DNA from 2 places in the Cellulosimicrobium protaetiae genome. Region 2 is predicted to be linked to the other one. Evidence: riboswitches for the same ligand, from Rfam matches in the RefSeq annotation. Region 2 holds a riboswitch; the other holds the start of a gene.
The links. Region 2 has a riboswitch for S-adenosylmethionine ahead of FIC82_RS18810 (LLM class flavin-dependent oxidoreductase). Riboswitches for the same ligand answer to the same signal wherever they lie in the genome.

Region 1 (15,909 bases), 1.2 Mb from region 2:
CCCGGCTGGGCGACGCGGACCTGCTCGCCCTGCACGGGGTCGGGCCCCGGGCCGTGCGGATCCTGCGCGACGCCGCGAACGGGTGACGAGAGGGCTATGGTGCCGATAGCATCGGCTATCGGAGGTGGCGATGGTGGAAGGGTCGTCCGTCGAGGCCGCGTTCGAGGCGTATCTCGGTGGGCTCGCGACGAGGGCGCGCGCCCTGCGGGACGAGGCGAGCGCGACGCTCGAGCGAGGTGCGCGACAGGCGGCTGAGCTCGGATGGAGCCAGCGGCGCATCGCCGCAGGCCTCGGGAGGAGTCAGCCGGAGATCAAGCGACTGCTCGACCGGTCTGCCGAGTCAGGTGCCGCGGCGCACGTCGAGGCGAGCACGGGACCGCCGACGGTGCTCGACACCGTGCTGCGGGGGAAGCGCGATGCGGTGGTCTCTGCGGCTGCTCGGCACGGAGCGGGGAACGTCCGTGTGTTCGGGTCGGTCGCGACGGGCACCGACACGCCCGAGTCGGACGTCGACCTCCTCGTCGACGTGGACGACGCGGTCGGCCTCATGGGGCTGGCCGCCCTCCAGCTCGAGCTCGAGGAGATCCTGGGTCGCGCGGTGGACGTCGTGCCGGAGCGATCGCTCCGGCCGGAGGTGCGCGCCACCGTCCAGGCGATCCCCTTGTGACGCGGACCGACGCCGACCACGCGCGTGACGCGCTCGAGCACCTCGCGATGATCGGCCACCACGTGGCCGAGGGTGGGTGGGGTCGTCAGGTCGTCGTCGACGCGGTCTGCCTGCGCCTCGCTGCGTCGATCGAGGCGGCGTCGCACCTGAGCGCGGAAGCGCGGGCGTCGGCGTTCGGTGCGACCTGGCGCGTGATCTGGGCGACGCGAAAGCGGATCGCTCACGGGTGCGCGACGGTCGACCCGCAGATCGTGCGCGCGACCGTCGAGAACGATCTCGTCGAGTACGCCGCAGCCCTGAGGAGCGTCGCGGCGAGGGGTGGCTGAGCGCTCGAACCTCGCTGGCTGAGCCTGGAACTCCGGCGCCGGGCTGCGTCTCCAGCGGGGGGTGCGAGCACGATGTGCGCGCACCTCTTGCGCATGTGCAGTTACTGCGCATAGGTTCGCTGCATGACCACGAACGCGTCGCGACACGCTCGACCTCGCCTCGACGCCGCACGCGCGGCGCTCGACGAGGCCTCGACCGCCGCGCCGGGCGAGGCGGTCGAGCCGCTGTCGCGAGCGCGCGCGCTGCTTGACGTCGCGCTCGACGAGGCGATGGCCGAGGCGCTGCTCGCCGGGTCGTCGATGCGGTCGGTCGCCGAGGCGGCCGGCGTCGCCCCCAACACGGTGCCGCCCCGCATCGCACGGACACCGGCGCTCGCGGGCTACTCCGGCCCCGACGGCCGCGTCTCCGCCGAGGGCGTCACGCGCGCCCGCTATGACCGCGAACGCGGGACACCGCCGCCCGAGCCGACGACCGCCGTCGAACCCCTGAGGTTCCGCCGCCGCACCTGACCGCCCGCCGCACCGTCCGTCCAGCAGCACGACGAAGGGAACCGCTATGCCTGACCAGACCCTCACCCACCTCGCCATGCTGCTCGACCGGTCCGGCTCGATGCAGTCGATCAAGCAGGCCACCGAGCAGGGCTTCGACCTGTTCCTCACCGAGCAGCGCGACGCGCCCGGCCGCTGCACGGTCACGCTCGCGCAGTTCGACAACGAGTTCGAGGAGGTCTACACCGACCTCGACGTGCGCGAGGTCCCCCCGCTCGACCTGCGCCCGCGCGGCATGACCGCGCTGCTCGACTCCATCGGGCGCCTCGTGCAGACGACCGCGCTGCGTATCGCTCAGCTCCCCGAGGAGCAGCGGCCCGGCGCCGTGATCGTCGGCATCATGACCGACGGCCTCGAGAACGCGTCGAAGGAGTACACGCACGCCGCGATCAAGGCGCTCGTCACCGAGCGCGAGGAGCAGTTCGGCTGGACGTTCCTCTACATGGGCGCCAACCAGGACGCGATCGAGGTCGGCGCGTCGATCGGTGTGAAGCGCGAGCGGTCGCTCACGTACGACACGGCGAACGTCGACCAGGCGTACGCCGCGACGTCGCGCAGCATGGCCGCGATGCGCGGCGCCGTGTGGGCCGGCGCGGCGCCCGCTGCGGCACGCGACCAGCACGCCGCGTACACCGAGGCGGACCGCGCGGCGGCCGGTGGCTCCGCGCCTGAGCGCGCGAGCACTCCGACCGGTCGTCGCAGCCCTGCGCCCGCACCGGTGCGGCCCGCCCCGCGCGGGACGAAGGACGACCCGTTCGACGAGCGGCACCTGCTGGACCACGTGCGGTCGGTGCTCGCGTCGGGCGCGCCGACGCTCGCCGACGTGGGGACGTTCGGTGGACGCGCTGTCGTCTGGGCGACCGTGTGCGGCGTGCCGGTCTACCTCAACGCGGACTCGTCGCGCGCGGCGCTGCAGCAGCTCGTGGATGCGGCTGCGGGTGGACCTCTCCCGTGGACCGTCATCGCGAGCCAGAGTGGCCAGCTCAACAAGGTGACGTTCCGGTCCGGAGCGCGCGTGCCCGGGTTCTACTGCTACGCGCGCGAGACCCAGCCCACGGCAGGCCCGCTGGGAGGCGCCGTCGTCGCGCACTGAAGGTCCGACGCCGTGGGACGGGCCGCGAGGTGCGGCCCGTCCTGCGGTGCAGCTCCGGCTGTGGGCCGCCGAGGCGAGCCGACGCGGTCGTCGACTCTCTGCCTCAAGAGAGTCGACTACCGTGCCTCCAGAGACGACGGGTGAGTACCCGACGCACGACGTGAGCAGGGGGCTGCTTCATGGAGGATCCGCGCGCGGCGGCGAGGGCGGGACGAGTCCGGCGGCACGCACGATGGGTCGTGCCGCTCGTCGCCGCACCCGCCGTGTTCCTCGCTTGCGTCCTCGTCCTCGACGCGCTCAACCGGCACGAGCTCTACCACGGGGCGTGGGCGTTCCTCGTGCTCCTGGTGGTCGCCGTGGCGTTCCTCGGGCCGGTCGCCCTGCTCGCTGTCGCGATCGCAAAGGGCGCCAGGACATTCCGGGAGCACCGGCGCAGCCGCGGTCGGTTCTCTGCGACCGAGCGTGCCGAGATCGGCCGGCGCGACGCCGCCGCGCACGCGTGGGCGAAAGCCCAGGGCCTGCACCGGCAACTCCTCGCGCGGGAGGTTCCGCCCACGCTGCGGGTGTGGGACGTCGTCCCGTACGCGGGCGAGGAGTTCTTCTGCGACGTGCCCGCCGGGTACGCGCGCTACTACGGGACGACCGTCAGCTACACGCAGACGTCGGGGTTCTACTACGGGCGGCCGTCGTTCGTCCTCACCGGCCTTGCCGTGACGGCGATCGCCAACGCCGCCGAGCGTAGCGCCGCCCAGGCGCAGGCCCGAGAGCAGTGGCGTGAGCGCTGCGTCTCCCGGCTCGTCGTGAGCAACCACCGGCTGCTGGTCCAGGTGCATGGGCGATGGCTGTCGTTCGACTACTCCGCGATGACGGCGGTATTCCCCGAACCCGGCGGGTGGGCCCTCGTCTGCCAGTTCTCCTCGACCGAGCCGCTCTTGCTCACTGGCGACCACGCCCCTTTCGCCGCGGTGATGACCCTGTACAGGACGCACGGCGAGCAGGCGCTGAGAGATCACCCCGGTCTGGAGCCACTCCGGCCGGTGCACGGCCCGGCCAGCCCGGGGAGCGAGGTTGCTTCCGATCAGCGGGTGAGGTAGACAACTGCCCAGGTCACGAGTGACTGGCGAGACGCCCTCCGCGTGCCGGTCCGGCAACCGCGCCCCTCGCGCACGGTGCCCCAGGAGGAAGACCGGCCCTGGCCGAACGGTCAGGGAAGTGCGAGGTCGACGTCCGCCTCGGTGCGTTGCTGCGCGCCCGGGTGCCGTCGGCCCTGACCGAAGGGCTGCTCCGATGAACCCGACCCCGACCATGACCCTGTGGGTCCGTACCGACGACGCGTGCCAGCTGCTCGTGAGCGACGAGGGGCACCTCGTGTGCCCGGTCCACACCGGGCACCCGCGCCCGGTCCCGTCGCGCGGGTGCTCGTTCAACCCGTTCCTGCGTCTCTGCCACGTCTGCCTGAGCGAGCGCGTCCAGATGACGAGCCGCTTCCACATCGAGCGACGCGTTTGCGACGCGTGCCAGAAGGTCGACGCCTCGCTCGCCAAGTCGCTCGGTGCCGAACCCCTGACCGGGATCACGCAGGACCACCAGACCCTGCGGCGCATGGAGGCCTACGTCACGCTCGTCTTCCCGACGCGGTGGCGGCGCGCGCGCGAGAGCGGCCTCGGCGTCGTCGAGCTCGACACGAGCGCACCGTTCTGGGGCAGGAAGCGCGACGGCCGGGTCGAGCCCCAGCCATCCACGACGGTGCGGCACTTTGCGCGACTCGACCACTGGCGCCACCGTGGTGGTGGCGGGCCGGACTCCGTGTCCCGCCGCGCCGCGTTCCTCGCGTGGGCACGGGCCGTGCACCCCGCGAGCCCCGTGGCGGTCGCAGCGGGTGAAATCCCGTGACGCGCGAGACCGCAGGTCGTCAGGCCCGTGACGTCGTCGGCACGGTGCGGTACGAACGGCACATGCCGCTCGCGTTCCCGCCCGACCCGACGTTCCCCGACGACGGCGGCGCCGAGCGCGCCGTGTGGGACGCTCTGCGCGAACAGCTTCCCGACGACGTCGTGCTGTTCCACGGGGTGCACGTGCAGGAGGACGAGCAGGAGTACGAGATCGACGTGCTCGTCGCCTGGCCAGGGGTCGGGCTCGCCGCGATCGAGGTCAAGGGCGGGCACGTCGACCGGGTCGACGGCACCTGGTTCCAGGGCAACGGTCCCCGGCGGCACCGCATCGACCCGGTGCGCCAGGTCCAGGGTGCACGGCACGCGCTGCAGGCCCTGCTGCGCCGTCGCGACCTGTGGGCCGCGGAGGCGCGCACCGCGCACCTCGTGGCGTTCCCGCACCGGTACGTCCCGCGCGACTGGGAGACGGTCGACCTTCCACGGGACATGCTCGTGGACCGCGGCGACCTGGAGCGGTCGGGCGGCGTCGCCGAGCGGGTGAAGCGCGCCGTCGAGCGTCACGGCCAGGGCCATGCCGGGCTCGCGGCCGACGACGTCCCCGCCCTCGTGGACTCGCTCGCCAGCGGCTTCCCCAGCCAGGCGGAGCACCTGTCGCTCGCCCTGGAGCACGAGACGCGCCTGGAGCAGATGACCCGCGACCAGGCCCGCGTCCTCGACGCGCTCTCCGAGGTGCGCAGGATGCGGGTCGTCGGCGGCGCGGGGGCGGGCAAGACGTGGCTCGCGCTCGAGCAGGCGCGACGGCGTGCACGGGCGGGCGAGCGCGTCGCCCTGCTCTGCTACTCGCGGGGGCTCGGACGCTACCTCGAACGCGTCACCCAGACGTGGCCGGCGCGCGACCGGCCCGCCTACGTGGGACTGTTCCACGACCTGCCGCTGAGCTGGGGCGCCGAGCGCGGCGCCGACGACGACCCGGACTACTGGGAGCGGCACCTGCCGACCGAGCTCGGCCGGCTCGCGGGCGAGCGTCCGTCGACGGACCTGTTCGACGCCGTCGTCGTGGACGAGGCGCAGGACTTCGGCGACCTCTGGTGGCCGTCGCTCCTGCGGTGCCTGCGCGACCCGGACGACGGTGGGCTCTACGTCTTCCTCGACGACGCGCAACGGGTCTTCCCTCGGGGTGTCGACGTACCGCTCCAGCTCGTCCCCGTGACGCTGCGCGAGAACCTGCGCTCCACGAAGCAGATCGCCCAGGTGTTCGGCGCGCTCTCACCCGACACCCTCACCCCACGAGGGATGAACGGCCCCCGCGTGCGGATCGTCGACGTGCCCGCCGCCGCAGCCGTGGAGGCCGCCGACGACGCCGTCGAGGCGCTGCTCGACGAAGGGTGGAACCCCGGCCAGGTCGCGCTCCTGGCCACGGGACGCCGCCACCCCGCCCAGGTCAACGAGGTCACCGTCGGCGGGTACGCCGCCTACTGGGACGCGTTCTTCGCGGAGGAGGACGTGTTCTTCGGGCACGTCCTCGGGTTCAAGGGCCTCGAACGTCCCGCGGTCGTGCTGTCCGTCAACGGCGTCCGGGACGAGGCGCGAGCCCGAGAGATGCTCTACACGGGCCTGTCACGCGCCCGCTCGCTGCTCGTCGTCGTCGGCGACCGGTCGTGGATCGAGGGCGTCGGAGGAGAGGCCGTGCGACGACGGCTCACGGAAGCGCAGGCCTGGGCTCCCGTCGGTTCGGGGGCGGACGCCTGACGGCGCCCGTCCTGGGCCGGGAACGGGTCAGGAGACGGTTGCCGCCTCGGCGTGGGCGGGGAGCAGATCGCTGCGGCGGCCGTTCCACAGGACCGCGAGCTCGTCGCGTGCACGGGTCGCCGCGACGTAGAGCAGGGACCGTTCGCGCAGCTCGCCGTCGGCGCGATCGGCCTCCGGCAGGGCCGACAACCCGTAGCCCCAGCCCTGCTCGTCCGACGAGACGCCGAACAGGATGACACGCTTGAACTCCATGCCCTTGGAGCGGTGCATGGTCATGACGAGCACGCTCCCGGTCCCGGTCGAGGCGTCGTCCTGGATGAACTTCGCCTTGACGCCACGCTCGCTCAGCGCGTGGACGACCTTGTCGCCGGTGTTCTTGGTGCGGACGAGCACGCCGATCGTCTCGGGGGCGTCCCCGGCGTCCCCGGCGTCGCGCCAGCCGCGGACGAGCTCGGCAGCCTGTTCGTACTCGTCGAGGAGCGAGGACGCCCGGACCTCTCGGGGCGCGGGCCCGGACCGCGCGGAGCGGTAGCCGGTGGCGGCCGCGTCCCCTGCCTCCATGTCGACCCAGTCCTCCCCGGCCAGCACGCCGACGGCGTAGCGCAGCACTTGTGCGGTCGTGCGGTAGTTGAGGGTGAGGCGCCGGGACCGGCCGACGATGTTGATCCCGTACCGGGACAGCACGACCTTCTGCCCGTAGATACGCTGCTGCGAGTCCTCGGCGAGGAAGAGGTCGTCCGGTCCCTGGGCGACGAGTGCCCGCAGGAAGACGAGGCGGGCGGGTGCGAGGTCCTGCGCCTCGTCGACGAGGACGTGGTCCGCGACGCGCGGCACCCCGGCCGCGGCCTGGGCGTCGAGGTGCGTCGCGGCGACCATCGCCTTCTCGTCCCAGTCGGTCGATCCCGCGGCGTCCGCGGACGCGCGGTAGGCCTCGACGACGCGCCACACGGCCATGCGCTGGACCCTGCTCAGCGCGACGCCGCGCCCCGGACGGCGGACGCGCAGGTACTCGTCCCGTGTGGTGATGCGGTGGGGGACGACGATCGTCGTGTACTCGGCCTGGAGGAACGCCTGGCTCCGCAGCTCAGGTGCGAGGTCGGCGCCGGCGGACGCGAGTGCCGCCTCCCACCGGGCCGCCGGGGTGAGGTCGAGGACGTAGGGCGAGCGCGGGCCGAGGACGGACGCGACCGTCTCGCCCCAGGCGGCCGACGCGACGTGGACGTCCTCGGCCTTCGCGATCACGCGGCGGGAGAGCGCGTCGACACCGGCGACGTACACCCCGGGGTCCCCGAGGTTCTTCGCGATCGGGAGCGTCGGGTCGAGGAGCCGGAGGGTCTCCTCCAGCGACGACGCCAGGGTCCGGTTGTACGTGGTGAGGACGACGCGGGCCGCCGGGTTCTTCCTCGCGAGGTGTCGTGCGCGGTGGAGGAGGACCACCGTCTTCCCGGTTCCGGCTCCGCCCGAGAGCCGGAACGAGCCGGACCGGTTCTTGAAGGCGTGGTCGCGCTGCTCGGGGTGGAGGAAGACGCGCCAGCGGCCGAAGTTGTCGTCCTCGATCGCTGCACGCAGGGCCGCGTCGTCCTCGATGAACGCGAAGTCCATCTGCGCCGCGGGCTGCTTGAGGGCGTCGAGAAGCTGGTCGTCGCTCTCGGGGTCGGGCTCGACGGCGGGGACTGTCAGGCCGAGCTTGTCCCGCACGGTCGCGAGGCCTGCACCGGTGGCGAGGTCGAGCAGGGCGTCCCCCTGCCAGGTCGCGGGCGCCCGTCCCGCGAGCGCGAGCAGCTCGTCCTCGGTCTCGACCGTCAGGGCGGCGTCCGCGATCGTGGCGTCGATCCCGAGGTCGACGAGGTCGGCGACGGCCACGCCCTGCGTCTGGAGGAGCGGGTACGTGGTGAGGTCGACGTCGTCGGGCTGGGGCCGGGTGCGTCCGGTCCGGGGTGCGGCGGGCTCCGCCACTTCGGTCGCGGTGTCGGCCGCGGCGGCCTCGACCAGCTCGGCGATGCCGTTGCGTGGGTTGACGCGGACCACGGCGGTCTTGGCGCGGGCGATCGCCTCGTCGTGCGGGTAGGTGCCGAGGTAGACGTAGTGCGCCTCCGCGGCCTGACCCTGGACCTTGACGAGCAGGGCACGCCAGAAGTCGTTGACCCGTCCGGTGCGGACGCGGGGGTCGGCCGAACCGTTGATCGGCTCGATGTGCAGGCCCGCGGTGGCGTCGCTCTCCTGGAGCTTCTCGAGGAACGCGTACGCGGCCTTGCGCACGGCGCCGTCGAGCTTGCCGAACGACGGTCCGAGGATGATCTGCGGCATCGGTGCTGGTCTCCGGGGTCGGTGGGTCGGGTGTCGCTGGCAGTGCGGTCGAGGCAGGTGGCCGGTCAGCCGGTCAGGGCGGTGCGGATGACGTCGGCGTCGGGCTCAAGCACCGTCCACCCCTCGGCGTCGAGCTGAGTGAGCGTCGCGGCGTCCAGAGCGTCCGTCTGCACGGTCACCCTACGGTCCGGCCACGACAACGACAGGGGGACACCGTCTCCGAACTCGTCGCCGATGGTCGGGGCTTCCACGCCGTCGGCCGCGAGCGGCAGGAGCTGCTGGAGCAGCTCCCGTTCGACGGCGGTCGCGATCGTGTGAGCCGTCTGCCAGGCCGGGTGGGCTTCGAGGAGGGCGGCCAGCGCGGACTCGACCCGACTGCTCTCCTCCGCCTCTGCGGCGGACGGCAAGGTAGCGACGCCAGCCGCGAGCATCGAACGCGTGGCGATCCGCAGCGGCAGGTCCCCACGGAAGTTCAGCAGGTTGGACAGGCGCAGCCACTCACGCCAGGACTCCTTGTGCTCCTGACCCAGCGCCTCGGGGTCGTCGTCGAGGACGACGGCGATCTCCAGGGCGTCCCCCACGAACGGCCGAACACCAAGGCCCAGGGATCCCTGGCGCCCCGTGGCGGCGAACCGAGGGCCGGCAGGCGGTGTCTGGCCGTCGATCGCGGCGAGCGAGAGATGTGCGAGGCTCACGTCGCTCGAGTGCATCGCCGGGGACAGCTTCATCCCGGCAAGTGCCGGCAGCCACCTGGAGAGCATGGCGCGTGCGGGCCGGTCGGGTCGCTCGACCCAGTCCAGCAGGAGGTCGAGCGGCGGTCGCGAGACCAGCCCGACGGTCGCGGGGGAGAGCTTGTCCTTCGCCTCGCTCAGCACGGCTGCGGGTGCCTGCGGGTGCAACCAGGGCACGGGGACGGCGGAAGCGTGCGTGCGGTCGAGGTCCTCCCACGTGAAAGCGAGCACCTGGTACCCGAGGTCGCGCAGGGCCTGGCGCTTGGTGGCGTCGTCGGCGAGGCGGTTGACGGCGGGGGAGGCGTGGAACTGCCAGCCGTCGGTGTAGATGGCGGTGGGCGGGACGTCGGGCCGGTCGCTGCGCAGGACGAAGTCGGGCTTGGTCCCGGCGTCGTGGACGAGCACCTGTGGTTCGAGCCGCCAGTGTGCGCCGCCGGGCATGGTGACCGACCAGGTGTTGCCCTGGGGCCCCGGCTTCTCCGTGATGGTCGCGCCCATCTTCTCCAGGCGCTCGCGGAGCACCTTGCGGAAGAGCAGCTCGATGTGGGACTCGGGGTCGGTGACGTCGGGCTCGTCCACCGTGACCGTCCACGGGCTCGTCGCGGGGACCTCGTCGTCGCCGACCTGCGACGTGCCGAGCAGGATCGACCTGAGGTGGCGCGCGGCCGTGGCCCGGGAGACGTGCCCGACCTGGTGCGGCGCGGCGTGCGGCAGGAGGCACCGGTCGCACGCGAGCCTGCCGTCGTGCTGGCACGCGCAGTCCTCGAGGTGTCGCCAGGCGTCGCGCAGCATGGTCCACACGGCGTCGTGGTCGGAGAGCTCGGCGAGGTAGCCGGTGCCGCCGCGCACGACGTCGTGCAGGAGCAGGGCCTCGGCCGGGCTGCCCGCCGCGGGGCTGGGGTCGACGACGTCCGTGACCTCCAGGTGGTCCGGGTCGCCGCCGATCCGGATTCGCAGCGCGAGGAGCAGGGCTGCACGCAACGACGGGAGCGAGAAGTCGTCCCCCAGCGTCACGGACTCGGGGAGCCGCAGCACCAGACCCTCGGTGGTGAGCGACCGCGACAGGGCGACGGTGCGGACACTCTCGTCTCGTGCCCGTCGCAGGGGGCACCAGGGGCGGTGCTCCGACGCGCGGTTGGCACCGGTGGAGGTGTCGAGCTTGCCGCACCGTTCGCAGACGCGGAACAGCGCGACGTCGTGGGGCTGCCCTGCGAGCTCGAGGGTCGCGCCCTGTGCGGAGGACCGGCCGAGGTTGAGCCAGCGGATGGTCATCTCGCGCTGGTAGCGGGCGCCGAAGCCGTAGCCCTCGACGAACCACTGCCGGGTGACGGCGGCGGGGTCGACGTCGGCGAGGGTGCGGATGGTGAACCGCTCGCGCTCGCGTTCGTCGCTCCGGTCGTCGATTGTCGCCTCCTCGCGCCGGATCACGGACGAGACGCGCTTGAGCTCGACGACCTCGATCTGCTGGGCCACGTCCGCGAGGGCCGGACTGCCGCAGCGCGGGCAGGCCGCGAGCGCGGCCGTGCCGCCCGGTGCCGAGGCGTCCGTGACGTCGTGCGTGAACCCGCAGTGGGGGCAGCAGGCCCAGGTGCGGACGGCGTCGTCGTCCCGCCCGAGGTCGAGCGCGTCGACCGCGATGGCGTACCCGCGTGCGTAGAAGGTGGAGCCGGGCGCGAAGTCGCGCAATGCCTGGGCGGATCCGCGGCCCAGCTCCATGAGCTCGGTGCGGAACTCCTGGGAGTCGGGGTCCACCCAGGACAGGGAGACTTCGAGCGCGACGGAGTCGTCGAGCAGCGTGTAGTTGGGGAGCAGCCCGTGCTCCTCGAGCACGCCTACCCAGTGCACGGTCGCGGCCCGCGCCTGCTGGTACTGGGTGAGCTTGAGCGCGGCCTGCGCGGTGCGCAGCGCGCGTTCGTCGTCGCTGGTCGCGGCGGGAGAGTCGGCCTTGATGCGCAGCCCGTCCGCGGCGTTGATCGCGGTCTGGATCTCCTTCTCGCGGTGCGCGAGGGTCTCCATCCGTCCCCGCCACGCGAGGGAGGCGGTGTGCGCGCGCCGGGCGAGCTCGGACGGGACGCTCTCGCCCGATGCGGTCACCGTGGGCAGCGCCCACGCGCGCAACGTCTCCTTCACCGGGTCGGAGACGTCGACGAAACCGCACAGGAACCGGTTGAGAAGGGCGGGCCCCTCCGCCTCGGACAGCGCGACGAGCTCTCCGAGGAACGAGCCCGGTTCGCTGCTGCCGAGCGCGTCGGACGCGGTGCGCGGGTGCGGTGCGTCGGCACGGCGGGCGAACTCGTCGGCGACGGAGGCCACGTACTGGCGGCGCAGGATCTCCTCGGCGTCGAGGTAGGTGGCGGGCGGTCGTACGGCACCGTTGATGACGCTGCCGGGGTCGGCGAAGCGTGGCAGCTGGTCGCCGCGGGCAGTGACGAACGCGATCGCGAGGGCGTTGCCGGTCGCGCGCCCGGCGCGGCCGACGCGCTGCAGGTACGACGCGACGGTGCGGGGCAGGGAGGACAGCATGACGGCGGACAGCTCGCCGATGTCGATCCCCATCTCGAGCGTCGGCGTGGCGACGAGGACGTTCGGGGCGTCCGGCGCGGGCACCTCCTCCTTGAACGCCGTCTCGTACGCGAGGCGGACCTCGTCCTCCAGCATGCTGGTGTGCTCGCGTGCGACGACGCGCGCCGGGTCGGAGTCCTCGTACATCCGGCGGTAGAAGTTGTCCGCGACGGCGTGCCGGCGCAGACGCCCGGTGCAGCGGGCGACCAGGCACGGTGCCCCGTCGAGCTGGTCGACGACGGTGGCCGTTGCCGGGACGGTGGATCCGCAGTCGCTGCACTCGAGGCACAGGGCACCGTCGCGGAGGGCGTCCGTCGTCGCGACCTGGACGATGACGTTCCGGGGCGCGAGGTGGTACGTCGTGGCGCCGGACGACGAGAGGAGACCGGCGACGACGTCGAGCCGCGCGAGGTGCTTCATCAGCAGGCGCGCGAGCGTCGCCGCCTCCGTCTTGTCGACGTGCAGGCACTTGGCCGTCCAGGCCGCGTACCAGCCGCGTGCGGAGCCGACGGGTTCCAGGTCGTCCCCGGCGGCCTTCGCGCCGGCCCCGGTGGTGACGGAGCCGCCGACGCGCGGGTAGCCGGGTGCGCTGGCTCCCTTGCCGAAGCCAGGCATCCCTTCGTGACGTCGTCGGCCACCGGTGATCCACCACCGGTTGCCGTCCTCCTGCCTGAACGTGTGGAACCACTCGTGCTCGATCGCCCCCCGGGTACGCATGTGCTCGAGGACACCGCGGACCCAGGCGCGCAGCTCCGCGTCGGTGGGGGCGAAGCCGTCGAGCACCTCCTGCCGGTCGACCTCGTCGAGCGCGGCGCGTGCCGCGCCGAGCAGGGGGCGTGGGTCGACGCGCACCTCGGCGACGAGCGTCCCCGTGGCCTCGAGCGTCCGGCCGACGGCGGAGCGCAGACCGTGCTCGAGGAGGACGTCGAGCAGGAGCCGACGCCGCACCCGGTCCCGGACCTTGTCCTGGCCCTTGGCCCGCGGGCCCTTTTTCCAGAACGGCGCGAACGGCTCACGCTCCGCGAGGTCTGGCGGGAGCAGCCGGTACCGCTTCTTCCCGTCGTCGCCGGCGTCGGCGATCATCTTGTCCACAAGGGTGGCGAGGTCGACCGGGTCGTCGCCGACGGCGTGGCGCATCACCGCACGCAGGGTGAGCGCGTGCGAACGGGACTGGACGAACCCGGCGCGGTGCGCGGCGTCCTGCACCGAGTCGGTGAAGACGAGGGCCCGCTTCTCCCGCGGGTCGAGCCCGGCCGTGCCGAACAGGCTGGACAGCGACACGGACAGCAGCGTCGCGATCGCGGACCCGAGGAACCGGATGCCGTCCTTCTGCCCGCACGACGGGCAGTCGTCGTCCTTCGAGGGCTTCGCGCCGACGTCGTCCAGCGGGTGCACGAGGACGGGAAGGACCCCGGCGTCCGTGTCGTCCCCCTCCGGCAGGGAGGAGACGAGGCGGCGCTGGCCGACGAGGAACCACCGCAGTCCCTCGACCTTCTCGCCGCCCTCGGCCCGCTCGCCCTCGGCGGGGGCGTGGACGAGGGCCCGGAACCGGTCGTCGCCGCGAAGGTGCCGGCCGCGGATGTCGTCGTCGTGCGTGTCCAGGTCCGTGCCGGTCGGGGCGAGGGCGACGCCCCAGCCCGAGCGGCCGCAGTGGCGGCAGTACAGGGCGGGGAACGCGTGCGTCCCGCCGCCCGGGCCGTCCTCGTCCGCGTCCTGCACGACGACGCCGTCGTCCTGCCAGCGGAACTGTGCCACTCCCGCGGTGGTCCTGTTGAGCCGGGTCAGCTCGCGCGTCCACAGGTGGACGTCGACGGACAGAGCGCCGCGACCGGTCCTCGCGCGCAGGTGCGACAAGGCGGAGAGCAGCGCGGTGAGGGTCTGTTCCGCGCGGACCGGCCACGACGGGTCGGACGACGGCGGGAACGCATCCCGGACGAGCACCGACAGGTCCACCGCCTGTGCGGCGAGCCGGACCAGACCACGTTCCCCGGTGACGATCGGGTGCGCCTTCGCGAGCCAGAGGAGGGCGTCGTGCGAGTCGCCCGAGAGATCGGGTCGGTCGGACGTCGGGTCGACGAACCCGGCGTCTCCGGTGTCCGTGCGGAACAGGTTGCGCAGCACCGTGCGCGTGAGGGCGCCGACGTCGGTCACGTCGACCGCGGCGAGGTCGTCGAGGAGGAGCCGAGCGACGACGTCGTCCACCTCCACCGCCCGCAACCCGCGGGCAGCGGCGCGCTCCACGGCGTCGCCCACCCACTCGTCGAGCGGCAGGCGCGACTCCGTGACGACCGAGTCGGGCCCGAACGCCTCGCCGAACACCGTCCGCGCGAAGTCGAGCATCGCCGACGGATCGCCCTTGTCGCCCAACGTCGCGGACGTCGCGACGGGTGTGACGATCCCCAGCGGGCGCGCGACGTCCGCGTCCGTGAGTCCCGCCGCCACGCGGTCGGCGGGATCCGTCGGCCAGTACGACTTCAGCGCGAGGCCGAGCCGCCGGATCAGCATCGCGACGTCCGTGCCCTGCGCGCCGTCGTACGTGTGGAACTCGTCGAGCACCAGGTACTGCAGGGACCGGGCGCTCGCGGACCACAGCTTTGCGTCGTCCCGACGCAGCAGCAGCTGGTCGAGCATCTTGTAGTTCGTCAGGAGGATGTCGGGCGGCGAGTCCCGGATCACCGGGCGATCCGTGATCAGCCCAGCCGTCGTCACCTTCGTCCGCGTGGGGCCCTCCTCGCCCGTGTACAGAGCCGCCGTGATGCCGCGCAGCTCCGGGTTCGACGGCGACGTCAGCAGCTCGGTGAGGCGCTTGGCCTGGTCGTTGGCGAGCGCGTTCATCGGGTAGAGGATGACCGCCTTGATACCGCCGAGCCCCGCCTTCTTCGCGCGCAGCACGTGGTCGAGGATCGGGTAGAGGAACGACTCTGTCTTGCCCGAGCCCGTGCCCGTCGTGACCAAGGTGGGCTGCGGGCGGCGCAGCCGACCGTCTGGGGCGAGCGAGGAGAGCCGCCGGAACGCGTCCGCCTGGTGCCCGTACGGCTGCGGGTACCCGCCGTACCAGTCCAACGACTCACGCCAGCCGGGCTCGGCCGGCCGAAAAGGCAGCCGGAGTCGCACGTACGGACCGCGGAACAGACCGGTGCTCGGTGACCGGAGAAAATCCTCCAACGACGCCCGCGTGCTCGCGTCGGCGAGGGCGAACGTCGTGCCCAGGTACTCCAGCAGCGCAGCGCGCAAGGACTCGGCCTGGGACACGGGGAGGAGCTCACTCACGGAGGCATGCTGTCAGATTCTCGGTCATCGCGAGTCGTTCCTTCGCGGAGGCGATCGCATGCCTGCTCGGGCGGAGCGGCTAGAGAGCTGTTGCCTGCACTTCTGCGTTCGGTCCGGGCGCGTGGATTTCACCCGTTCGGGGAGAATGTGCTGCGCGGTTGACCGGTAGCCTCCGGGCATGAGTGAGAGCGACATCGCCGATGAGTTCCTCCGCCAGTGGCAGGAAGCCCAGGAGCAGTACGCGGAGATGGGCGATCCCAGCGCTGCTCGCGCCCACGAAGCGTTTCGCCTCGACGACGTCGCGGACCTGAGCGAGGACGACGCTGCTGAACACCTTGCGGACGGGTGGGAGAAGCTCCATGAAGTCGTCCCGCGCTTCAACCTCGCCGTTCTGGGCAACACCGGGGCGGGCAAGTCCAGCCTCGTCAACGCGATCTTCGGGGAGGTCCGTGCCGAGGTCGGCGTCGGTGCTCCCGTGACCCAGGAGGTCAAGCCTCATGACAACGAGGCCGGCACACTTCGACTCTACGACTTCCCCGGTTTCGAACTGGGCAAACATGGCCGCGACCCAGTCTCGATCATCAAGGATGATCTGACCGCGATCCAGAAGGGGCCCGAGGAAGACCGTATCCATCTCGCATGGTTCTGCTGGGACCAGGGGACACGCCGAGTCGAGGATGCGCACCTCAAGGCGATCGCGGAGCTCGCGTCGCGGAACATCCCCGTCATCGGTGTGGTGACCAAGGTGCGCGACGACGAGATG
Region 2 (15,909 bases):
CGGCGGCGCGCGGACCGGAGGGCGGACGGGACCACGACGTCCGGTGAGCCGCCGGTAGACTGGGCGCGCGCCGTCGTGCGCTCCCCGCATCAGCGCCCACCCGAGGGAAACGATGACCGCCCCCGCACCCCAGGCTTCCGCACGCTCCGACGCCCGTCCCGCCGCTGGACCGACGCTGGACACCGTCGAGAACGCCGCCGCCACCCCCGACGAGGTCCAGCCGTACGCCGAGCTCGGCCTCAAGCCCGACGAGTACCAGCGCATCCGCGACATCCTGGGGCGCCGCCCCACGGCCGCGGAGCTCGCGATGTACTCGGTCATGTGGTCCGAGCACTGCTCGTACAAGTCGTCCAAGGTGCACCTGTCGAAGTTCGGCAAGGCCACGACGGACGAGATGAAGAAGCACCTGCTCGTCGGCATCGGCGAGAACGCCGGCGTCGTCGACATCGGTGACGGCTGGGCCGTGACGTTCAAGGTCGAGTCGCACAACCACCCGTCGTTCGTCGAGCCCTACCAGGGCGCCGCGACGGGTGTCGGCGGCATCGTGCGCGACATCATCTCGATGGGCGCGCGCCCGGTCGCCGTCATGGACCAGCTCCGATTCGGCGCCGTCGACCACCCGGACACGGCGCGCGTCGTGCACGGCGTGGTGTCCGGCGTCGGCGGCTACGGCAACTCGCTCGGCCTGCCGAACATCGGCGGCGAGCTCGTCTTCGACGCCTCGTACCAGGGCAACCCGCTCGTCAACGCGCTGTGCCTCGGCGTGCTGCGCCACGAGGACATCCACCTCGCGAACGCGTCCGGCACGGGCAACAAGGTCATCCTGTTCGGCGCGCGCACGGGCGGCGACGGCATCGGCGGCGCGTCGATCCTCGCCTCGGAGACGTTCGAGGACGGCGTCCCCGCCAAGCGCCCGAGCGTCCAGGTGGGCGACCCCTTCATGGAGAAGGTCCTCATCGAGTGCTGCCTCGAGCTCTACGCGGCGCAGGTCGTCGAGGGCATCCAGGACCTCGGCGCGGCCGGCATCTCGTGCGCGACGTCGGAGCTCGCCTCCAACGGCGACGGCGGCATGCACGTGTGGCTCGACGACGTCCTGCTGCGCGACCCGACGCTCAACGCGGGCGAGATCCTCATGTCGGAGTCGCAGGAGCGCATGATGGCGGTCGTCGCGCCGGACAAGCTCGACGCGTTCCTCGCGATCACCGGCAAGTGGGACGTCGAGACCGCGGTCATCGGCGAGGTCAACGGGTCGGGCCGCCTGACGATCGACCACCACGGGCAGCGCATCGTCGACGTCGACCCGAAGACCGTCGCGCACGAGGGCCCGGTGTACCACCGCCCGTACGCGCGGCCGTCGTGGCAGGACGGGCTCAACGCCGACACCGCCGCGGGCCTCGCCCGCCCGGAGTCCGGCGACGACCTGCGCGCCACCGCGCTGCGCCTCCTCGCGTCGCCGAACCTCGCGTCGAAGGAGTGGGTGACGAACCAGTACGACCGGTTCGTCCAGGGCAACACCGCGCTCGCCCAGCCCGACGACTCGGGCGTGGTCCGCGTCGACGAGTCCACGGGTCTCGGCGTCGCCCTCGCGACCGACGCGAACGGCCGCTACGGCAAGCTCGACCCGCGCACGGGCGCGCAGCTCGCGCTCGCCGAGGCGTACCGCAACGTCGCGACGACGGGCGCCCGCCCGCTCGCCGTGACCGACTGCCTCAACTTCGGCTCGCCGGAGGACCCGGACTCGATGTGGCAGCTCGTCGAGGCGATCGAGGGCCTCGCGGACGCGTGCCGCGAGCTCGGCGTCCCCGTCACGGGCGGCAACGTGTCGCTCTACAACGGCACCGGCGAGCCCGGTCAGATCGACTCGTCCATCCACCCGACCCCGGTCGTGGGCGTGCTCGGCGTGCTCGACGACGTCGCGCACGCGACCCCGTCGGGCTGGCGCGAGACGGGCGAGAGCATCTACCTGCTCGGCACCACGCGCGCCGAGCTCGACGGGTCGGCGTGGGCCGAGGTCGCGCACGGGCACCTCGGCGGCCTCCCGCCGCAGGTCGACCTCGCGGCGGAGAAGGCGCTCGCGGGCGTGCTCGTCAACGCGAGCCGCGACGACCTCGTGTCGGCCGCGCACGACCTGTCCGAGGGCGGGCTCGTGCAGGCGCTCCTCGAGGCGTCGCTGCGCTTCGGCGTCGGGGCGAGCGTGTCGCTCGACGCCCTGACCGAGCGCGACGGCGTCACCCCGTTCGAGGCGCTGTTCTCCGAGTCCACGGCCCGCGCGCTGGTCGCCGTGCCGCGCGGCGAGGAGTCGAAGCTCGTCGACGCGTGCGTCGCGCGCGGCGTCCCCGTGCTGAAGATCGGCGAGACGGGCACCGACCCGGCGGCTGCGGCCGACGCGGGCGAGACGCTCGAGGTCGCGGGTCTGTTCACCGTCCCGCTCAGCGAGGCGGACGCGGCCTACCGCGGCACGCTCCCGGCCATCTTCGGCTGACACCCGCTCCACCGACGCCCCGGTCACCTCCCAGGTGACCGGGGCGTCGTCGGCGAGCCCTGGCCGACCACGACCCTGCCCGCTGTCGAGAACGCCACGGGTGCGTTGTCGGGCGGATTGCGACCCTCATGTCGTGCTCGGCGGACCGGGCGCCGTGCTGCGCGGGTTTCGTGGAGGTCGGTGGTCGGGGTGGTGCGGCGGGTCGCAGTGTCGCCTCCGACGCTGCGAGAGTCCCGGCATGACCTCGGCGACCACGTCAGCACTTCCCGGCAGCGGCCCCGCGCGCGTCACGACCCGGCGGCGGCCGGGCGGCCCGGTGCTCACCGTGCTGCTGGCCGCGGGGACCGCGACGGTCGTCCTGCTCACGCTCGTGCGGGCGGTGCCGTACGACGCTGTGACGCCGTTCGCGCAGGTCGTCGGGTTCACGCCGTTCGTCGCGGCCGCGGCCGTCGTCGGCCTCGCGGTCACGCTCGTCGCGCGCCGGTGGGTCCTCGCGGCGCTGCTCGCGGTGTGCGTCGCCGCGCAGGCGGTGTGGCTGGTGCCGGCGTTCGTGCCCGGTCCGGCGCCGCCCGACGACGCGGCCTCCCTGCGCGTGCTGGGCGCCAACGCGTGGCTCGGGTCGGCGGACGCGGACGCGCTGGTCGACCTCGTGCGCGAGCAGGACGTCCAGGTGCTCGCGGTGCTGGAGCTGACGACCGACCTGCGTGAGCGCCTCGTCGCGGCGGGCATCGAGGACGTGCTCCCGTACAGCGCCGACGCGCAGGTCGGGTCCGGGGCGCTCGGCAGCGGGCTGTGGAGCGCGCTGCCGCTCGACGACGTCGACGTCGAGCCGTTCTCCCACGACGCGATGCCGTCCGCGACGGTCGAGGTCGACGGCGTGCCGGTGCGGGTCACCGCCGTGCACCCGATCCCGCCGATCCCCGCGTACGTGCGCGTGTGGGGCGAGGAGACGGCCGCCCTCGCCGACCGGGCGGCGTCGGACCCGCTCCCGCAGGTGCTCGTCGGCGACTTCAACGCGACCCACGACCACGCGACGTTCCGGCGGCTCCTCGGTGACCGGTTCCACGACGCGAGCCGCGCGGCGGGCGGCGGGCTCGACCTGTCGTGGTCGCCGCGCCCGGGCACCGTCCCGCCCGTGCTGAACCTCGACCACGTGGTGACGGACCGGGAGAACGTCGTGACCGACGTCGGCTCCCTGCCCGTGCCCGGCAGCGACCACCGCGCGATCGTCGCGACGGTCCACGTGCCCCGCCCCTGACGCCGAACCCGGGGTTGTTCCCGGGCCCTGGTGCCGAACCCGGGAGCAACCCTGGGTTCGGCACCCGGGGGCGGGCGGGGTCAGCCGCGGGCGGGCTCCGGCTCAGCCGTGCCGGGGTCGGTGGCGGCGTGGTCCGGGTCGACGTCGTGGTGGTGCGGGTGGCGGCGCTCCAGGGCGGCGCCCTCGACGTCGACGTCGGGCAGGACGCGGTCGAGCCAGCGGGGGAGCCACCACGCCTTGTCGCCCACGAGGTGCATGAGCGCCGGGACGAGCAGCATCCGCACGACGAACGCGTCGACCAGCACGCCGAACGCGAGCGCGAACCCGATAGGCCGGATCATCGCGCTGTGCGAGAAGACGAACCCGCCGAAGACGGAGATCATGATGATCGCCGCCGCGGTCACGACGGACCGGCCCGCGCGCACGCCCTGCACGATCGCGACGCGCGCGGGGGCGCCGTGCGCGTACGCCTCGCGCATCCCCGATCCGAGGAAGAGCTGGTAGTCCATCGCGAGGCCGAACAGGATGCCGACGAGGATCGTGGGCAGGAAGTTGAGGATCGGGCCCGGCGTCTCGACGCCGAACACCCCCGACAGCCAGCCCCACTGGTAGATCGCCACGACCCCGCCGAGCGCGGCGAAGTAGGACAGGATGAACCCGAGCGTCGCGACGACCGGCACGAAGATCGAGCGGAACACCAGGACCAGGATGATTAGCGACAGCCCGACGACGACCGCGAGGTAGATCGGCAGCGCCTGCGCGAGCTTGTCGGAGATGTCGATGTTGCCGCTCGCGGAGCCGGCGACACCGAGCGTCACCTCGCCGTCGAGCGGTTCGAGGGCGCGCAGGTCGTGGACGAGCTGCTCGGTGGACTCGCTCGTCGGGCCCTCGGCGGGGACCACCTGGAAGGCGGCGACGGTGCGGTCCTCGGACGTGCCGATCGGGGCGACCGCGACGACGTCGTCCTGGGCGTAGAGCTCCTCGGCGACGCGCACCTGGTACTCCAGCGCCTCGGCCTCGGTGGGCTCGCCCGGGAGGTCGGCGACGACGAGCAGCGGCCCGTTCGTGCCCTCGCCGAACTGCTCGGCGATCGTCGAGTAGGCGCGGTACTGCGTGGAGTCGTGGGCCTCCGACGACCCGTCGGGGAGGTTGGTCCGCAGGTCGAGCGCGGGGATCGCGATCACGGCGAGCGCGGCGACGCTCAGCAGCGCGGTGCCCACGGCCCGCAGGGTCGACATCGGCCGCGCGGGTGCCGGGCCCGACGGCGCGGCGGGGCCCTCGGTGCCCGACGCGCCCTCGCCGGCGGTCGCCCCGGCGAGCGCGGCGCGCTCACGCTTGCTGAGGATGCGCGGTCCGATCATGCCGAGCAGCGCCGGGGTGAGGGTCACGGCGATGAGCACCGCGATCGCGACGCACAGCGCGCCGACGGTGCCCATGAGCCCGAGGAACGGGATGCCGGTCACGTTGAGCGCGAGCAGCGCGACGAGCACCGTCGCGCCCGCGAACACGACGGCGTTGCCCGACGTCCCGTTCGCGAGCCCGATGGACTCGTGCACGGCGTCGCCCTGCTTGAGCTGTCGGCGGTGCCGGTTGACGATGAACAGCGAGTAGTCGATCCCGACCGCGAGCCCGAGCATGAGGCCGAGGACGGGGGTCACGGACGACATCTCGACGACGCCGGAGAACGCCATCGCGGTCAGCGCGCCGATCCCGACCCCGACGAGGGCCGTGAGGATCGGCAGCCCGGCGCCGACGAGCGTGCCGAGCATGACGACGAGGACGATCGCCGCGACGACCAGGCCGACCGCCTCGCCGACACCGAAGACCTGGGGCACGCCCTGGGTGATGTCGGCCGAGAAGTCGGTCTGGACGCCGTCGACCGGGGCGTCGGCGAACACGGCGACGAGGTCGTCCTTGGTCTGCTGCTCGATGTCCATGTTGGGCTCGGTGAACGCGACGCTCGCGACCGCGGCGCTCCCGTCCTCGGAGACCATGCGGATCTCGGACGCCATCTCGAGCAGGGGCGCGGAGGCCTCGAGCTGGGCGGACTGCTCCTCGAGCGTCGCGCTCTGGTCCTCGAGCGCGGTCCGCTGCTGGGCGAGCGCCGCGGCCTGGGTGTCGAGCTCCTCCCGGCCGGCGTCGAGCTCCGCCTGCTGCGCGTCGAGCTGCGGGGCGGCCTGGGCGAGCGCGCCGGCGGCCTCCGCCTGCGCGCGGGCCTCGTCGATCTGCGCCTGGCCGGCGTCGAGCTGGGCGCGCGCGGCGTCGATCTGCGCCTGGCCGGCGTCGAGCTGGGTGCGACCGTCCTCGATCTGCGTCCGTCCCGCCTCGATCTGGGTGCGGCCGTCCTCGACCTGGGCGGCCTGGTCGGCGAGCTCGGCCTGCGTCGCGAACGGGTCGATCACCGTCTCGACGCCGTCGACCTCCTCGGCGTCGGCGATGCGGTCGGCGACCGCGGCCTCCTGCTCGGACGTGAACGCGGACCCGTCCTCGGTGGTGAAGACGATCGTGCCGCTCCCGCCGGACGCCTCGGGGAGGGCCGTCTGCAGCCGGTCGGTCACCTCCGCCGTCGGCGTCCCCGGGATCGAGAAGCTGGTGGCGAGCGTGCCGCCGAACGCGACGAACGCCGCGCCGGCGAGGACGAGGACCGCGAGCCAGGCCGCGAGGACGGTCTTCGCCCGCCGCGCGCACGCGCGGCCGAGTCGGTACAGGAGTTCAGCCATGAGGATCCTTCGGTGGGAGGTCCGGTGAGGTCCGGGTGCGTCGTGGAGCGGGTCGTGGAGCGGGTCGGGTGCGGGCTGGTCGGCGGTGCTCTCGGGCGTCAGGCGGTGGCGGCATGGCCGGTGCGGGTACGCGTGACCAACCGGTCGAGCAGGTCGTCCCACGTGCGGCGTGACGCGTCGTCGTCGGCCGCGCCGGTGGCGGCCCACCAGCGTCGCTGGATCACGAGCACGCCCGCCATGAGCGCGGCGACGAGCATCTCGATCTCGAGCGGGTCGACGTCGGGGTGCCGGCGCGTCGTCTCGGCGACCAGGCGCTCGGCGAGGTGGGTGAACGTGCGCACGACCATCGTCGTGACGCGCGGCGTGGGTTCGGTCGCGGTCCCGCCGAGGGCGCGCGTGAGGTAGGCCATCGGGCCCACGAGGTCGGTGCCGCGGAGCGCGGCGGTGAGGTCGTCGAGCGGCGTCGTGCGGTCGGTGCCGGGTTCCGCCGCGCTCGCCCCGAGCGCGTCGACGACCGTGCCGAGCACGTCCTCGCACACCTCGACCACGACGTCGTCGAGCGACGCGAAGTGGTTGAAGATCGTGCGGCGTGCGACGTCCGCCCGGGCCGCGAGCTCGTCGACGGTGAAGCGGGCACCGCCGTTCTCCTCCATGAGCGAGGCTGCGGCGTCGACGATCGCCCGTCGGTGCCGAGCGCGCAGCGCCGTACGGCGGTCGGGCGCGGGGCCGGTCACGAGGCCGGTCACGCGGCCGGACGCGGAGCTCGTCGCAGATCTCGTCGCCGGGTCGGTCACGGGCACGCCCGACGGCTCGGTCGCGGAGGGGAGGGGCACCTCTTGACACTAAGTGCATTGATGCACTCGGTGCAAATAGCGCCCTGGGCGACTCAAAGTTGACCGATCAAGTCCAGTATGTGGGAAGGTCTCCTCGGTGCGTTGACACCCCTCGGTGGTCGCTCGTAAGTTCCCGCGCAACCGAGGTCGTCGCACCCCGGTCACAGGACATGGTCATGAGCTCCGACATCAAGCCCCGGCTCGTCGGACGGCAACCCTCCCGCGCGGCGGGGTGCCCCGGGTGAGGACCAGGCCCCGCGTCGCGCGGACAGCGCGTGGCACGGGGCAACGACGCGGAGCCCGGCGACGGGCACGAAGGAGACGGACGATGGACCGGCGAGAGTCGAGCACGGCGGTGCGCACCCCGGTGCGCGCCGTGCACGCGTCGACGTGCCCCTGTCCGCCCGCGGGCGCCCCCGTCGCCCGAGCCCTGGGGACCGCGGTTCCCGCGCGCGCCGCCTGTTGTCGCTGACGACGACCCGCCCCTGACCCCCCGCGCGCACGGCGCGCGGGCCGGTCGCCCCGGCATCCCCACCGCCGTCCTGTCGCCGCGCGGCGGGACCACCCTGCCCACCCCTCCGGCACCCCGCCGCGCCCCCGCCGCGCCCTGAGCGCGCCGTCGGCGCTCCACCGAGAACGGATCCTCGCGATGCCCGACCCCCGCCCCGCCCGTACCGTCCACCTCGGCGTCGACCTCACCGACGCCGGCGCGCACCCCGCCGCCTGGCGGACCGTGGGCTCCCAGGCCCAGCGGCTCTTCGACGCCAAGCGCCTCGTCGAGCTCGTCGCCACCGCCCAGCGCGGACTGCTCGACCTCGTCACGCTCGACGATGCGTTCACGCTCCAGCCGGGCCGCAACGGGTCCGTGCGGGGCCGGCTCGACGCCGCGCTCGTCGCGTCCCGCCTCGCGCCCCGCAGCGCGGGCATCGGTCTCGTCCCGACCGTGACGACCACGCACACCGAGCCGTTCCACGTGTCCAAGGCGATCGCGACGATCGACCACGTGAGCGCGGGCCGCGCCGGGTGGCAGGTCGGGTGGTCCACGACCCCGGCGGAGGCCGCGGCCTTCGGTCGCAAGGGCGCCCAGGACGAGCCCGACGCGGTCGCCGAGGCCGACGAGGCGGTCGAGGTCGTCGCACGGCTGTGGGACTCGTGGGAGGACGACGCGGAGATCCGCGACGTCGCGACGGGCCGGTTCGTGGACCGCGAGAAGCTCCACTACGTCGACCACGAGGGCATCCGCTTCGCCGTCAAGGGGCCGTCGATCACGCCGCGCCCGCCGCAGGGCCAGCCGCCCGTCGTCGTCCGGGCGGACACGCCTGCCTCGCTCGACCTCGCGGCCCGCCGGGCCGACGTCGTGCGGGTCCGCGCCGCGACGCGCGACGAGGCCACCGCGCTCCGGTCGCAGGTGCGCGACGCGGCCGCCGACGCCGGGCGCGACCCCGACACGCTCCGGGTCCTCGTGGACGCGTACGTCGTCGTCGGCGACACGCGCGCGAGCGCCCAGGCCCGCCTCGACCTGCTCGAGGACCTCGAGGGCGTCTCGTGGGACACCGACTCGCTCACGCACGTCGGCACGGCGCGCGACCTCGCCGTCACGGTCGAGGAGTGGGCGCACGCCGGCGCGGCCGACGGCTTCCTCCTGCGCCCGTCGTCCCTGAGCACCGACCTCGACGCGATCGTCGACGGCGTCGTGCCGCTCCTGCAGGGCGCGGGCCTGTTCCGCACCGCCTACCCCGGGACCACCCTGCGCGACACGCTCGGCCTCCCGCTCCCTGCCAACCGCTACGCGGCGATCGCCTGAACCCGGACGGACCGACGACATGAGCACGCGCCCCCGCAAGCAGATCCACCTCGGCGCCCACTTCCCGGGCGTCAACAACACCACCGTCTGGAGCGACCCCCGCTCGCGCAGCCAGATCGACTTCGCCTCGTTCGAGCACCTCGCGCGTCGCGCCGAGGACGCGAAGCTCGACTTCTTCTTCCTCGCCGAGGGCCTGCGCCTGCGCGAGCACAAGGGCCGCATCCACGACCTCGACGTCGTGGGGCGCCCCGACACCCTGCCCGTGCTGGCCGCGCTCGCGGCGGTCACGGACCGCCTCGGCCTCGCGGGCACGATCAACACGACGTTCAACGAGCCGTGGGAGCTCGCGAAGCAGTTCGCGACGCTCGACCTGCTCTCCGAGGGCCGCGCGGCCTGGAACCTCGTGACGAGCCCCGACGCCTTCACGGGAGCCAACTTCCGCCGCGGCGGCTACCTCCCGTACCCGGAGCGCTACGCCCGGGCGGCCGAGGTCGTCGAGGTCGCGCGCGCCCTGTGGGACTCGTGGGACGACGACGCGGTGCTGGCCGACCGCATCGCGGGCGAGTTCCTGCGCCCTGGGTCGGTGCGGCCGGTCGCGCACCACGGGACGTACGCGGACGTCGTCGGGCTGTTCGAGACGCCGCGCGGGCCGCAGGGCCACCCGGTCCTGTTCCAGGCGGGCGACTCCGCCGACGGCCGCGACTTCGCCGCCCGGACCGCCGACGTCGTGTTCTCCGCGCACTCGACGTTCGACGCCGGTCGCGCGTTCTACGAGGACGTCAAGGGGCGCCTCGCCGCGCACGGGCGCGACCGGGACTCCCTGAAGATCCTGCCCGCGACCGTCGTCGTGCTGGGCGACACGCCCGCCGAGGCGGAGGAGCGCGCGCGGGAGATCCGGCTCCAGCAGGTCTCGGGCCCGACGGCGATCGCGTTCCTCGAGCAGGTCTGGGGCCGCGACCTCGAGGCGTACGACCCCGAGGGGCCGTTGCCCGACGTCGACCCCGACACGGAGAACCTGTCGATCACGCGCGGGCGCGTGCGGCACGCGAAAGACCCGGCGGCGGTCGCCGCGGCGTGGCGCGAGCAGGCCGAGGCGAACGGCTGGTCGATCCGCGAGCTCGTCATCCAGGTGACGTCGCGCGGCGGGTTCGTCGGCACGCCGCAGCAGGTCGCGGACGACATCGACCGCCACGTCCAGGAGGACGCCTCCGACGGCTTCATCCTCGTCCCGCACCTCACGCCGGGCGGGCTCGACGACGTCTTCGACCGCGTCGTCCCGCTGCTCCAGGAGCGCGGCTCGTTCCGCACGGAGTACGAGGGCACGACCCTGCGCGAGCATCTCGGCCTCGCCCGGCCCGGAGCCGCGCCGCGGGCCGCCGACCCCGAGCCGGCCTCGGCCGAGCTCGTCGGCTGACCGCAGCCCGACCTGCACCAGTCCCGCAGACCTGCACCGCACCGACCTCGGAGGACCCATGAGCACGAGCACGCCGACCGCCACGGGCGCCGTGGCCGACGACCCCGCCGCCCCCGGGCCGGCCGCCGACGCGCAGGACGCCGCCGCGTGGGCGGCGTGGCACGCCGAGCGCGAGGACGGGCTGCGCCCGCCGCACGGCTGGCTGAGCCTCGTCGCGTACCACTGGCTCCCGGCCGAGCCCGCCGCACTGCCCGGCGTGCCCGGGCTCTGGTGGGCCGACGCCGACGGCGCGCACCACCGCGCGGGCGAGGGCGGCGCCGTCCGCACGACGACGGGCGACTCCGTCGGGACCGTCGTCGTCACGGAGGGCGGGTCGTCGGTCGCGGGCACGTTCCTGCCGGACGGCCGGGACGCGGGCGACCCGGCGGACGGGGGTGAGACGCGCGAGGTCGCGGTGGAGGTCGTGCGCCGCACGGGCCGGTACGCCGTCCGGCTGCGCGACCCACTCGCCCCCGCCAGGACGGGGTTCGACGGCGTCCCGACGTTCGCGTACGACCCCGCCTGGGTCGTGGACGCGGCGGTGCGCTGGTACGACGCGCCGCGGCCCGTGGTCGTCGGCGCCGCGCGCCCCGGGCTGGTGCACCACGTGAGCACGGTCGGCGAGGTCGACCTCGTGGTCGAGCGTGACGGGGGCTCCCACCGCGCGACGCTCGTCCTCACGGGCAAGCCCGGCGGCGCGGTGACGCTGCTGTTCAGCGACGAGGCCTTGCACCTCGACGAGGCCGTCGCGCCCTGGCGCGTGCTGTGGGTGGAGGCCGACGTGGCGCCCGGCACCGAGGGGCGCGTGCGCCTCGACCTCAACCGCACGATCAACCTCCCGTACGCGTTCAGCGACTTCGGCACCTGCCCGGCGCCGGTCGAGGGCAACCACGTGCCGTTCGCCGTCACCGCGGGCGAGAGGGCACCCCGATGACCGCGCTCGCGGCGGGACCGGCCACGACGGGATCGACCGGGGAGGCGGGGCCGAGCGCAGCAGCGCGCGATGTCCGCTCCGTCCTCATGGACGACCCGCTCGTCCGCCCCCTCCTCGACGAGCTGTCCCACGAATACTGGACGCGGTACCAGCGCGTGCTCACCGCCGAGGAGCTCCGCGCGGAGATGGAGCACTACCCCGCGCAGGACTTCGCGGCACCGCACGGCGAGCTCGTGCTCGTGCTGGAGGACGGCGACCCGGTCGCGGGCGGCGCGTTCCGGCGTCGGACCGAGCCCGAGCTGGGTGACCCGGCCCGCCTCGCCCGGCCGGCCGCGCGCCGCGCCGACGGGGCGCCCGCCGTGCGGACCGCCGAGCTCAAGCGGATCTGGACGCACTCGGCGCACCGGCGCCGCGGGCTGGCGCGCCTCGTGCTCGCCGAGCTCGAGCGCCGGGCCGTCGAGCGCGGCTACCGGCGCGTGTACCTCACGACGGGCCCGCGCCAGCCCGAGGCCGCTGGCCTCTACCTCGCGACGGGCTACACGCCCCTGTTCGACACCGGGACCGATCCCGAGGAGATCGGCCCGCTCGCCTTCGAGAAGTGGTTGGAGGTCGCGCCATGAGCACCGTGTCGCTCCCGCAGGACGAGTCCCGGCAGCTCGCACCGCCGTCGGGCCGGCACCCCGCCGACCCGCGCGGCGGTGTCGAGGACGCGCTGCCGCTCGAGAGCCTGCGCATCGTCCCCGCCCGGCACCCGGGCCGGTGGGCAGCGACGGCCGGCGTGGCCGTGCTGCTCGCCATGGTCGTCAGCTCGCTCGTGACGAACGACCGCTGGGAGTGGGACGTCGTCGCGCAGTACCTCACGTGGCCCTCGATCCTCGAGGGCGCGTGGGCGACGATCCGCCTGACGCTCGTCGCGTCGGTCGTCGGGTTCGCGCTCGGCACCGTGCTCGCCCTCATGCGGCTGTCGCGCTCGCCGCTCCTGCAGTCGGTGTCGTGGACGTACACGTGGGTGTTCCGGTCCGTGCCGCTGCTGCTGCAGCTCCTGCTCTGGTACAACCTCGCGTACCTCTACCCGTACCTCAGCGTCGGCATCCCGTTCGGGCCCGAGTTCCTGTACTTCGACACGCTGTCCGTGATCGACAAGTTCTGGGCCGCGATCCTCGGCCTCGGGCTCTCGCAGGCCGCGTACTCGGCGGAGATCGTGCGCGCCGGGATCCTCTCGGTCGACCAGGGGCAGCAGGAGGCGGCCGCGTCGCTCGGCATCCCCAAGCGGCGCCAGGTGAGCCGCATCATCCTGCCGCAGGCGATGCGCTCCATCATCCCGACGGCCGTCAACGAGGTGATCGGGCTGCTCAAGGGCACGTCGATCGTCTACGTCCTCGCGTACGGCGAGCTGTTCTACATCGTGAGCGTCATCTACGGCCGCAACGGCCGCGTCGTGCCGCTGCTCATCGTCGCGTCGATCTGGTACCTCGTGCTGACCACGCTCATCACGGTCGTCCAGTACTACGTCGAGCGGCACTACGCGAAGGGCGCCGTGCGCACGCTGCCCCCGACGCCGCTGCAGAAGGCACGCTGGACCGTCCTGGTCTGGGCGGCGCGGCTCTCCGGCCGGCCGGTGCCCGACTCCGTCCCGCCCGCGTACGCGGCCCGCGCCCGCGTGGGCGTGCTGACGCGCACCGCGCGCACGTCGGGAGGTGCGGCATGAGCGCCGCCACCGCGACCGGCGCCACCGCGACCGCAGGCGTCGCGACCGCCGGGCTCGTCGAGATCCACGGCGTCCACAAGAGCTTCGGCACGCTCGAGGTGCTGCGTGACGTGTCGCTCACCGTGCCGCCCGGGTCCGTGACGGTCGTGCTCGGCCCGTCGGGCTCCGGGAAGTCGACGTTCCTGCGGGCGATCAACCACCTCGAGAAGGTCGACAAGGGGTTCATCTCGCTCGACGGCGAGCTCATCGGGTACCGCCGCAAGGGCAACACCCTGCGCGAGCTCAAGGAGCGCGAGATCCTCGGCCAGCGCACCCAGATCGGGTTCGTCTTCCAGAGCTTCAACCTCTTCCCGCACCTCACCGCGCTCGAGAACGTCGTCGAGGCGCCGCGCTCCGCGCAGCGTCGCCGTCGCGAGGACGTCGAGCCCGAGGCCCGGGCGCTGCTCGAGCGCGTCGGGCTCGCGGACAAGGCCGACGCGCGGCCGCGCCAGCTCTCCGGCGGCCAGCAGCAGCGCGTCGCCATCGCCCGCGCGCTGGCGCTGCGGCCCAAGGTGCTGCTGTTCGACGAGCCGACCTCGGCGCTCGACCCCGAGCTCGTGGGGGAGGTGCTCGAGGTCATCAAGGACGTCGCGAGCACCGGCACGACGCTCGTCGTCGTCACGCACGAGATCGGCTTCGCCCGCGAGGTCGCCGACACCGTCGTGTTCATGGACGACGGCGTCGTCGTGGAGCAGGGCACGCCCGCCGAGGTGCTCGACCACCCGCGCCACGACCGCACCCGGGCCTTCCTCCAGAAGGTCCTCTGACCGGCTGCGCGAGCCCGGGTCCACGACCCGGGGACCGACACAGCCCTCGACCCCCCGACGTCGTCACCCGCGACCGGCCGCCCGGCCGTCCCGCACCGCACTCCCCGCGTCGACCGACGCACCACCCGAGAGGTAGGACACCCGTGACCGCAACGACCACCCGCGCCCGCGCCCCCCGCGCGCTCGCCGCCCTCGCCGTCGTGCCCCTGCTGGCGCTCGCGGCCTGCTCCGGGGTGAGCACCGAGGCCCCGGCCGCCGCGGAGGAGGGCGCGGCCTCCTCGGACGGCACGACGGAGAGCACGACGTCCGTGTCGGACGCCCTCGACGTGAGCACGAGCCCCGACCAGGACCGCCTCCGCACCACCGAGTCGCCCGAGGCGATCGCGCTCCTCCCGGACGCCTGGAAGGACAAGGACGAGATCGTCGTCGCGATCTCCGCCGGCTCCGCACCGCCGCTCGGCTTCCTCGCCGACGACGACGAGACGCCCATCGGCAACGAGACGGACATCGCGCAGCTCGTCGCCGACGCGCTCGGCAAGGACCTGCGGCTCGAGGTCAAGGCGTGGGCCGACTGGCCGCTCGCTCTGGGCTCGGGCGACGTCGACGCCGTGATCTCCAACGTCACCGTGACCGAGGAGCGCAAGGAGACCATCGACTTCTCCACGTACCGCAACGACGAGCTCGGCTGGCTCGTGGGCGCCGACTCCGACATCACGTCGATCACGAAGCGCGAGGACATCGCGGGCAAGGTCGTCGCGGTCGGCTCCGGGACGAACCAGGAGAAGATCGTGCTCGAGTGGGACCGCCTCAACCAGGAGGACGGCCTCGAGCCCATCCAGGGCCCCGAGTACTACGAGCAGTTCTCCGACGTCCTGCTCGCGCTCCAGTCCGGGCGCATCGAGACGTACGTCGGCCCCAACGCCTCCCTCGCGTACCAGGCGGCGATCTCCCCGCAGGACTTCTCGGTCGTCGGCACGCTCAACGGCGGCTGGCCCGACACGGCGCAGATCGCCGTCGCGACCAAGAAGGGCAACGAGGCCGCCCCGGCCATCACCGCCGCGATCAACCACGCCATCGAGGACGGCACATACCTCGAGGTGCTCCAGCGGTGGGGCCTGGAGTCCGAGGCCGTCGAGGAGTCGCAGACCAACCCACCCGGCCTGCCGAAGACGGAGTGACCGGCACATGACCACCAGCACCCAGCACGTCGACCACCTCGTGGTCGGGGGCGGCGTGATGGGCTCGGCCGCCGCGTGGCAGCTCGCCCGGCGCAGGCGCGACGTCGTGCTGCTCGAGCGCTTCGCGCCCGGGCACGCGCACGGCGCCTCGCACGGGACGTCGCGCATCTACCGCACGACGTACGCCGAGCCCGAGTACCTCGACCTCGCGCAGGAGGCGCTCGGCCTGTGGCGCGAGGTCGAGTCGGAGACCGGCACCGAGCTCCTCGACGTCACCGGTGGCGTGAGCCACGGGCGGCGCGACGGCGCCGCCGAGCGCCGCGCGGACGCGATCGGCGCGGCGTTCGCGGCCCGCGGGATCGAGCACGAGTGGCTCGACCCCGCGGCCGCGGCCGAGCGGTGGCCGGGACTGCGGTTCGAGGGCCGGGTGCTGCACGAGGTCGCGACGGCCGGGCGGCTGCACGCCGACCGCGCCGTCGCGGCCCTCCAGGGCGCCGCGGCCGCCCGGGGCGCCGACGTCCGGCACGAGGTCGCCGTCCGGCACGTCGAGCGGGTCCCGGAGGGCGTCCGCGTCGTGACCGACGGCGGCGACATCGTCGCGCGGGTCGTCGTCGTGACCGTCGGGGCGTGGAGCGCGGGCCTGCTCGGCGGCCCGGCCGGCGGGCTGCTGGGGCAGGAGCTCCCGCTCGTCGTCACCCAGGAGCAGCCCGCGCACTTCGCGCTCGCCCCGGGC

Region 1: it holds a riboswitch for S-adenosylmethionine, as region 2 does, so the genes downstream of both, FIC82_RS03935 (hypothetical protein) here and FIC82_RS18810 (LLM class flavin-dependent oxidoreductase) in region 2, are expected to answer to the same signal.

The regions. Positions count from the first base shown of each region.
Region 1 covers NZ_CP052757.1:905,106-921,014, forward strand. Annotated here, with positions in the region: gene FIC82_RS20995 (MmcQ/YjbR family DNA-binding protein) at 1-86, shown strand, start outside; gene FIC82_RS03910 (nucleotidyltransferase family protein) at 134-667, shown strand; gene FIC82_RS03915 (HepT-like ribonuclease domain-containing protein) at 664-993, shown strand; gene FIC82_RS03920 (hypothetical protein) at 1,117-1,503, shown strand; gene FIC82_RS20790 (hypothetical protein) at 1,550-2,635, shown strand; gene FIC82_RS03930 (hypothetical protein) at 2,875-3,729, shown strand; SAM riboswitch class IV at 3,741-3,856, shown strand; gene FIC82_RS03935 (hypothetical protein) at 3,923-4,528, shown strand; gene FIC82_RS03940 (nuclease-related domain-containing DEAD/DEAH box helicase) at 4,525-6,276, shown strand; gene FIC82_RS03945 (UvrD-helicase domain-containing protein) at 6,304-8,583, opposite strand; gene FIC82_RS03950 (DEAD/DEAH box helicase) at 8,649-15,146, opposite strand; gene FIC82_RS03955 (GTPase) at 15,325-15,909, shown strand, end outside.
Region 2 covers NZ_CP052757.1:4,359,250-4,375,158, reverse strand. Annotated here, with positions in the region: gene purL (phosphoribosylformylglycinamidine synthase subunit PurL) at 113-2,482, shown strand; gene FIC82_RS18825 (endonuclease/exonuclease/phosphatase family protein) at 2,721-3,740, shown strand; gene FIC82_RS18820 (MMPL family transporter) at 3,821-6,460, opposite strand; gene FIC82_RS18815 (TetR/AcrR family transcriptional regulator) at 6,559-7,206, opposite strand; SAM riboswitch class IV at 7,466-7,573, shown strand; gene FIC82_RS18810 (LLM class flavin-dependent oxidoreductase) at 7,943-9,097, shown strand; gene FIC82_RS18805 (NtaA/DmoA family FMN-dependent monooxygenase) at 9,117-10,511, shown strand; gene FIC82_RS18800 (DUF1684 domain-containing protein) at 10,570-11,484, shown strand; gene FIC82_RS18795 (GNAT family N-acetyltransferase) at 11,481-12,104, shown strand; gene FIC82_RS18790 (amino acid ABC transporter permease) at 12,101-13,192, shown strand; gene FIC82_RS18785 (amino acid ABC transporter ATP-binding protein) at 13,189-13,998, shown strand; gene FIC82_RS18780 (ABC transporter substrate-binding protein) at 14,142-15,176, shown strand; gene FIC82_RS18775 (FAD-dependent oxidoreductase) at 15,184-15,909, shown strand, end outside.